Linked DNA regions of Chelativorans sp. AA-79. The protein of the gene in region 1 binds, or shares a complex with, the protein of each later gene. Links are inferred from orthologs where the notes say so. Each region holds a gene or a part of one and is shown on either strand. Other genes may lie near its edges.

The links. Proteins that work in one complex are often made in the same cells at the same time.
Region 2: the proteins of ccmB (region 1) and ccmE are in contact, whole or in part, in a solved structure (PDB 8CE8), measured with the Escherichia coli proteins. The link is inferred for Chelativorans sp. AA-79 from one-to-one orthologs.

Annotation. Positions count from the first base shown.
Region 1 is NZ_CP120361.1:510,930-515,112, reverse strand. What follows is about bases 794-3,604. They hold ccmB (heme exporter protein CcmB), read right to left. Parts: upstream 2,627-3,604; coding sequence 1,961-2,626; downstream 794-1,960. Other genes in these bases: ccmA (heme ABC exporter ATP-binding protein CcmA), read right to left, coding at 2,847-3,452; PVE73_RS02530 (heme ABC transporter permease), read right to left, coding at 1,109-1,879; ccmD (heme exporter protein CcmD), read right to left, coding at 951-1,112; PVE73_RS02540 (DsbE family thiol:disulfide interchange protein), read right to left, coding at 794-954. Also shown: PVE73_RS02545 (LysE family translocator), read left to right, coding at 1-298; more of PVE73_RS02540, read right to left, coding at 376-793; aconitate hydratase AcnA, read left to right, coding at 3,731-4,183. UniProt on the Escherichia coli protein: Required for the export of heme to the periplasm for the biogenesis of c-type cytochromes.
Region 2 is NZ_CP120361.1:3,397,801-3,402,167, reverse strand. Bases 853-3,847 are described here. They hold ccmE (cytochrome c maturation protein CcmE), read left to right. Parts: upstream 853-2,130; coding sequence 2,131-2,565; downstream 2,566-3,847. Other genes in these bases: PVE73_RS16610 (heme lyase CcmF/NrfE family subunit), read left to right, coding at 2,576-3,847; ccmI (c-type cytochrome biogenesis protein CcmI), read left to right, coding at 986-2,134. Outside these bases: PVE73_RS16630 (ATP-binding protein), read left to right, coding at 1-303; PVE73_RS16625 (hypothetical protein), read left to right, coding at 398-820; more of PVE73_RS16610, read left to right, coding at 3,848-4,367. UniProt on the Escherichia coli protein: Heme chaperone required for the biogenesis of c-type cytochromes. Transiently binds heme delivered by CcmC and transfers the heme to apo-cytochromes in a process facilitated by CcmF and CcmH.

The DNA.
Region 1 (4,183 bases):
GGGGAGCCGCTGGAGGCTCTTTCTCACCGGCATGGCCGTCACGCTCGGCAATCCGAAGATCATGATGTTCTATCTGGCCTTGCTTCCCACCATCATCGATCTCTCGGCGGTGAGCCTCGTGGGCTGGGCCGAACTGACTCTCACCATGCTCATCGTGCTGATCGCCGTGGACCTCGGCTGGGCCGTTGCAGCCGCCCAAGCGCGACGGCTCCTGCGAAGCGCGCGCGCCATGCGCATCGCGAACCGCACCAGCGCTTCCATGATGGCTGGCGCCGCGGCGGCGATCGCCAGCCGTTGAGCCACTTGCAGCCGGGTAGAATCCCGGCGTTTTCGCAAAAGCGGCAGATACGAAGAAATCGAGCGGATGCGACCGCATCACGAGGTGCCCGGCAGCACTTTCTCGAGCTCGGGGATCAGTTCGTCGGCGATGCTTTCGGGCGTGAACGGGCCGACATGCTTATAGCGGATCCTGCCGTCGGGGCCGACCAGGAAAGTCTCCGGCACGCCGTAGACGCCCCAGTCGATGGCCGCGCGACCGCTCTGATCCACGCCGATGGCATCGAACGGGTTGCCGAGCTCGCCGAGGAAGCGCCGGGCATTCTCCGGCTTGTCCTTATAGTTGAGGCCGACAAGCCGCAGGCGGTCGTCCTGTGCCAGCTCCATCAGCAGCGGATGCTCCTGCCGGCAGGGCACACACCACGATCCCCAGACATTGACCAGCGTCACATGGCCTTGGAAACCGGCGGGCGAAAGCCCCGGCAAGTCCATGCCTTCAAGCGGCGGCAGCTCTGTCTGCGGCGCGGACTGCCCGATAAGCGCGGAGGGGACAACCGACGTGTCCCTGCCGGAAAAGAGCTGCATGAGGAACACGGCCGAAAGCGCAAGGAAGGCGAAGAGCGGCAAAAGCAGGATCAGCCTGCGGCGTCTCGGTGCGTATTCGTCCGCCGGGCTCATCGCGAACCTCCGGCTGAGCGCCGGCGAACGCCGCGCGATTCGAGCTCCTTGAGCGCGCGCTGCTGGGCCGACTGGTCGAGCAGGATCCACGCCACGAGCCCGGCGATCGCAAGCATGGAGATGATATAGGCCGCGGCCACATAGGCGAGATGGCTCATCGCATGGCCTCCGCGGGCTTCGCGTCGGCTGCGCGGGCGGAAAGCCGGCGCATGGCGATCACCCGGCGACGCCAGATTTCCGTCCGCATGGCCATCAGATGCAGCGCGAGAAACAGGAGCGTGAAGCCGAGCGCGCAGACAAGCAGCGGCCAGAGCAGGCTCGGATGAATGGTCGGGCCGTCCAGCCGGAAGACCGAGGCCGGCTGGTGAAGCGTGTTCCACCAATCGACCGAGAACTTGATGATCGGTATATTGACGAAGCCGACCAGCGTGAGGATGGCGGCCGCCCTCGCCGAGCGGCCGGGGTCGTCGAGCGCACGCGTGAGCGCGATGATGCCGAGATACATGAGGAAGAGCACGAAAACCGAGGTGAGCCTCGCATCCCACACCCACCACGTGCCCCACATGGGCTTGCCCCAGATCGAGCCGGTGGCGAGCGCCAGCGCCGTGAAGACGGCACCGATGGGGGCTGCAGCCTTCAGCGACACGTCGGCGAGCGGATGCCGCCAGACCAGCGTGCCGAGCGCGGAGCCCGCCATCAGGCTGTAGCAGAACATGGAAAGCCACGCGAAAGGCACGTGGATATACATGATCCGGACAGCGATGCCCTGCTGATAGTCCTCCGGCGCGGCAAATGCCATGGCGAGGCCCGCCGCCAGCACCAGCATTGCCGCGCCCCACAGCCACGGCAACACGGTGCCCGACAGCGCCAGGAAGCGCGTCGGGTTGGCAATATCCATCCAGCGGCGGACCGCGTTCTCGCTCATGAGGTCCTAGATAGAGCCCAGCCCGCCGGAGCGCAATTGACGAACGTCAAAGCCGCATGAGGCCTTTTGTCCGGCTCCGGCTCAGTCTGCTGCGCCACGCAGGGCGAGGGCGGCCGCGGCGGGCCCGATGACGGCGAAGAAGAGGGTGAGCGCCGCCATGATGAGGAAAGGCGGCAGGAACGGGTCGGGCTCGGCCACTGCGCCCCTGCTCGCCGCCACGCCGAAGATGAGGACGGGGATCGTCAGCGGCAGGATGATGACCGAGACGAGCAGCCCGCCGCGCGGCAGCGCCACCGTGAGCGCAGCGCCCACCGCACCGATGAAAGTGATGGCCGGTGTGCCGACGAGAAGAGTCAGGGTCGCAGCGGCGAGCCCGACGGGCGGCACGTTCATGAAGACACCGAGGAGCGGCGTGACGGCGACGAGCGGCAGAATGGCCGTCGTCCAGTGCGCCAGGCATTTCGTGAACACCGTGAGCGCCACCATGTGGCGGCTCTCGGTCGTCAGCAGCACATCGAGCGAGCCGTCCTCCCGGTCGGCCTGGAACAGGCGGTCGAGGCCGAGCAAGCCCGCAAGCAGTGCGCCGATCCACAGGATCGCCGGGCCGATGCGGGCGAGAAGGTTGAGGTCCGGCCCCACGCCGAAGGGGATGACGGAGACCACGGCGAGGAAGAAGAGCACGCCGGCCATCGCGCCGCTGCCGGCGCGGATGCCGAGTTTTACTTCGCGGAGGTAGAGGGCGAGCATCAGGCGGCGCTCCGTTCGGAGATGCAGCACCCCTTCTCGCGCCTCTCTGCCCTGCCGCCCATCTCCCCCGCAAGAGGGGAGATTACGCCGGCCGGTTTCGCCGGCGCTCTTTTTGTAGCGCCGCAGATTGGCGAAAGCCCCAAAGAGGTCCGATCTCCCCGCCTGTGGGGGAGACACCCGGTAGGGCAGAGGGGAGCGCGAGGGGAGGAAAGGATGAAAGTCATCTCTCCCCCATCCTCAATTCCTGCGCCCTCTCCAATCCCAGCGGAAGATGCGTCGCCGCGACGATGATGCCGCCTTCCGCCAGATGCCCGCGCATCAGGTCCGCAAATCGCCGTTCCGATGCACGATCGAGCCCGGCGGTGGGCTCGTCGAGCAGCCACGCCGGCCGATGCGATACGAGGAGCCGCGCGATCGCCGCGCGCCGGCGCTGGCCGGTGGAGAGATAGCCGAAGGGCAGGTGCGCGATATCGTCGAGGCCCACCATCTCCAGCGCCTCGTAGGGCGAAAGCCGCGGCTCGCCCAGGAAATCGCGCCAGAAGGCGAGATTCTCCTCCACGGTGAGCGCGGTCTTCATCGCGTTCAGATGGCCGAGATAGTGGCAGGCTGCCCTGGCATCCGGGAACGCCTCCCCGCCGCCGGAAAACGTCACGGCACCTTCCGCCGACGGCAGCAGCCCTGCGACAACCCTGAGAAGCGTGGATTTTCCTGCTCCGTTGGGCCCTGTCACGAGCAGTGCCTCGCCTGCGCCCAGACCAAAGGAGATACCGGAAAAGACGGCCTCTCCGCCGCGCTCGCCGCTCAAGCGCTCGGCGGCGAGCCGCATGGTTTTTCCCTCTCCGGCAATGGCTTATCCCAACCCTTTCCTGAATGCGGCAGAAATGCGCTTATCGCTATAGAACTCTTTTACGAATTTCTCTATATCCGGGGCAACCACGCCAGCGGTCGGCGTGGAGAGCCTTTGTGCCGAACCAGCGCACCGCCGCCTTGACCGGCTGTTACGCAGGGGACGGACGCGGAAATGACCGTACCCGCACCTTTGAGCCTGACGTCTCAGGAAGTCCGTTCCCGTTCGGATGAACAGACCAGATGGGATGATCGCACGTGTCTACTTCACTCGACAGCTACAAATGCCGCCGCACCCTCAAGGTGGGAAACACCGAATACACTTATTTCGACCTCAAGGAGGCGGAGAAGAACGGTCTCGCCGGCGTTTCCCGGCTCCCCTTCTCCATGAAGGTGCTCCTGGAAAACCTCCTGCGCAAGGAGGACGGCCGCTCCGTCAGCAAGGAAAGCATCGAGGCCGTGGCCGCGTGGCTCTCCGATCGCGGTGCCGCGGGCGTTGAGATCGCCTATTCGCCGGCCCGCGTGCTGATGCAGGATTTCACCGGCGTTCCCGCCGTGGTGGACCTCGCCGCCATGCGCGACGCCATGGCCTCGCTCGGCGGCGACCCGCAGAAGATCAACCCGCTCGTTCCGGTGGACCTCGTCATCGACCATTCGGTCATCGTCGATGAGTTCGGCACGCCGCTCGCCTTCGCCCGCAACGTGGAGCTG
Region 2 (4,367 bases), 2.9 Mb from region 1 along the record:
CTTCTGGAGAACGCGATGAAATGGGCGAGCGGGAAGGTGGTGCTGTCGCTCGGCCTTGTCCAGGCGGACGAAGCGGGGCCGCGAAGCTTCCGCGTCGTGATCGAGGATGACGGCCCGGGGATTCCGGAGGACCAGGCGCGCCAGGCGCTGAAACGCGGAAGACGGCTCGACGAGAGCAAGCCGGGAACCGGCCTCGGCCTGTCGATCGTCGCCGATCTGGTGGAAGAATACGGAGGCACGCTCTCACTGGAGAGGTCGAAGCTGGGAGGGCTGAAGGCGGAGGTGTCGCTGCCGGCGGCATGAGAGGCGAATAGGGAAGGGATTCCCGGATGGACAAAATTCGGTCAAACATGGTCTGTAGTCGCGACGCGGCTTTGCGGCGGAGGGTGAAAACGGCATGAGGGTATCGGCTATTGCCATCGTGACGGCGTTCCTGCTTTCCGGTTGCGCGGTGGGCGGCTTTTCGCGATCGGTGGACGTCACCGCATCCTCGGAGCAGGGCTCCGTGCGCGCCATTGGCGGCATCGTTGGCGGTGGCCTCGTGATGGGGCAACTGGGCGCTGGCCTGAACCGGCGCGAGCGCCTTGCGGCAATCGACGCCGAATATCGGGCGCTGGAATCGGCGCCCGCCGGGCAGCCCGTCAACTGGAGCGACGAGCGCACGAGGCACAGCGGCGCCGTGACCGCTGCGCAGCCATATCGTGTCGGGTCGCAGGATTGCCGGCCTTATTCCCATTCCGTGACGGTGGACGGCGGAAAGCGAAGGGCACGCGCGACCGCTTGCCGCAACCCGGATGGAAGCTGGACGTTGCTCGACTAGAGCAAGCGGTCGCAGCGGAGGGGTTTCAGTTCCCGTCTGCCTGAAGCAGTTCCTCATTCTGATGCGGATCAAGGCGGGCATCGGTCTCTGCGGATAGAGCGGCGGCAAAAAAGCCGCATCCGGCGGCGGTTGGCACCGGCGGGCAAGACGGATATTGGAACCATCATGCTGTTTTGGGTTTTCGCCGCATTCCTGACCCTCGCCGCCGCGCTGGCGGTGATGCGGCCGTTCCTGCGTGGTGGCACCGAGCCAGCCGCGGGCAGCAAGCATGATCTTGCCGTCTATCGCGATCAGCTTTCTGAACTCGAGCAGGAGGTGAAGCGCGGGCTGATTTCCGAAAGCGACGCCGCGGAGGCGCGCACGGAGATCGGACGGCGCATTCTGAAGCTCACCCAATCGTCTTCCGACGATGATGGAAAGGAAGGGCAAGCACGCGGGAAACTGGTGCGCGCCGTCGCTATGGGGGCGGTGCTTGCCGTGCCGGTGTTGAGCTGGGGACTCTATTCCCTGCTGGGCTCTCCGGGGATGCCGGCCATGCCGCTGCAGGCGCGTCTCGAGCAGGATCCGGCCCAGGCTTCGCTGGAGGAACTGATCGCGCGCGCCGAGGCCTATCTGGCCGAACATCCGCAGGACGCGCGTGGCTGGGAGACCCTTGCGCCTGTTTATGCGCGGATCGGGCGCTATGCCGATGCAGTCGCCGCCTACCGTCGGACCATGGAACTTGCGGGCGCCACCGCCGATCGCGAAGCGGGGCTGGGCGAGGCGATGGTCGGCGAGAGCGGCGGGGTCATCACCGCCGACGCGGAGGCTGCCTTCAACCGCGCCCTGACGCTGGAAGAGGGTAACCCCCGGGCCCGGTTCTTCATCGCGATGGCAAGGGCGCAGGAAGGGAACGCCGACGAGGCGCGCGCCATCTGGCAGGATATGGCGAGCGGGTTGCCGGAGGAATCGCCGTGGAAGGCCGCGGCAGGGCAGGCCCTTGCCGGGCTTTCGTCGGCACCGGCGCAGGTCTCTCCCCCCGATGGCCCGTCCGAGGAGCAGGTGGCCGCCGCGCAGGAGATGGCGCCGGAAGCGCGGCAGGATATGATAGAAGGCATGGTGGCGAGCCTGGATGCCAAGCTGCGCGAGAATCCGGATGATCCGGAGGGATGGCGCCGGCTGGTGCGCTCCTACGCGGTGCTGGGAAGGCAAAGCGAGGCCGCGGATGCGCTGGACCGGGCTCTCGCCGCCCTGGGGCCGGAAACGCCGGAGGGAAGATCGGTGGCGCAACTCGCCGAGACGCTCGGCATCGAGGGCAAGCAGGTGAAGAAGTGACGCGCAAGCAGAAGCGGCTGGCGATCATCGGCTCAGGCATGGGGTTTCTCGCCCTGGCGGCGGGCCTGACCTTCTATGCGCTGGGACAGCAGACATCCTATTTCTACATGCCAGCCGACCTCCTGTCGCAGTCTGCGGCGGCGGGCGAGCGCATCCGTCTCGGCGGTCTCGTCCAGAAAGGGTCCATCGAGCGCGGCGAGGCGACCCATGTCCGCTTCGTCGTGACCGACAGCGAGAACGAGGTACCGGTCGTCTATGACGGCATCCTGCCCGATCTTTTCCGCGAGGAGCAGGGGGTCGTGACCGAGGGCGTGATGGGCTCGGACGGCGTTTTCGTCGCCGACACGGTACTCGCCAAGCACGACGAGACCTATATGCCGCGGGAGGTCGCCGACCGGCTGAAGGAGGACGGCCTGTGGCAGGAGCAGTGAGGACGAGGCGATGAGCGTCGAACTCGGCCATTTCGCCCTGGTGCTGGCGCTTGCGCTCGCGCTGGTGCAGGCCTGCGTTCCCATGATCGGCGCGCGGATCGGCAGTTCCCCGCTCATGCGGATCGGGGAGCCGGTGGCGATCACCGGCTTCGCGCTGATCGCCATGGCCTTCGCCGCGCTCGTCCTGGCCTATGTCCAGTCGGATTTTTCCGTCGTCAATGTGTGGGAGAACTCCCACTCGGCCAAGCCGCTCCTCTTCAAGATCACCGGCACCTGGGGCAATCATGAAGGTTCCATGCTCCTGTGGGTGCTGATCCTTTCGCTCTTCGGCGCGTTCGTGGCAGCCTTCGGCCGGAATCTTCCACCGACGCTGCGGGCCAATGTGCTGGCCGTCCAGGGGCTCATCGCCGGCGCTTTTCTCCTGTTTATCCTTTTCACCTCCAATCCGTTCATCCGTCTCGAACCCGCGCCGATCGAGGGGCGCGACCTCAATCCCATCCTGCAGGATGTGGGGCTCGCCATCCATCCGCCCCTGCTCTATCTCGGCTATGTCGGCTTCTCCATCGCCTTCTCCTTCGCCGTCGCGGCACTGATCGACGGCCGCATCGATGCGGCGTGGGCCCGCTGGGTGCGGCCATGGACCCTCGTCGCCTGGGCCTTCCTCACGGGCGGCATCGCCATGGGATCCTACTGGGCCTATTACGAGCTCGGCTGGGGCGGATTCTGGTTCTGGGACCCGGTCGAGAACGCTTCTTTCCTTCCCTGGCTTTCGGGAACCGCGCTTCTGCATTCGGCCATCGTGATGGAAAAGCGCTCGGCGCTGAAAATCTGGACGGTGCTCCTGGCGATCCTGACCTTCTCGCTGTCCCTGCTCGGCACCTTCCTCGTCCGCTCGGGCGTGCTCACCTCCGTGCATTCCTTCGCCACCGATCCGACGCGCGGCGTCTTCATCCTGGCGATCCTGATGTTCTTCATCGGCGGCGCGCTCGCGCTCTTCGCGATCCGCGCGGCCGCGCTCGCCCCCGGAGGGCTGTTCCACCCGATCTCCCGCGAAGGCGCGCTTGTCCTCAACAACCTCCTGCTGACCACCGCGGCGGCGACAGTGCTCGTGGGCACCCTCTATCCGCTCGTGATCGAGGCGGTGACGGGCGAGAAGATCTCCGTCGGAGCGCCTTTCTTCAACCTGACTTTCGTGCCCCTTTTCCTGCCGCTGCTGATCGCGGCTCCCTTCGGGCCGCTGCTCGCGTGGAAGCGGGGGGATGTCCTGGCGGCGGCGCAGCGCCTTCAATTCGCATTCTGGGCGGCCGGCGCCTGCGCGCTTGCAAGCTATGTGCTGGTCGACCGCGCCTCAGGCCTGGCGGCGCTCGGTATCGCGCTCGGCTTGTGGCTCGTCTTCGGTGCGGTGACGGACCTCGCGCTCAAGGCCGGTGTGGGCAAGGCCGGTTCCGCGGCCGCACTGCGCAGGGTGGCCGGCCTGCCGCTCTCGATTTTCGGCACGGCGCTCGCCCATGCCGGCCTCGGCGTGACGGTGCTCGGCATCGTTTCGGTAACGACCCTCGAGGCCGAGCACATCCTGGTTATGCAGCCCGGCCAGACCACGCAGATCAGCGGCTATACGCTGCGTTTCGAAAGCCTGCGCCCCTACACGGGACCGAACTATACGGAGGAACAGGCGGTCTTCGCGCTTGGCAACAATCGCGGCGGGTCATTCGGGCAGATCGTCTCCTCCAAGCGCTTCTACACCGCACGCGGCATGCCCACGACGGAAGCGGGCATCAGGACCATGGGCCTGAGTCAGCTTT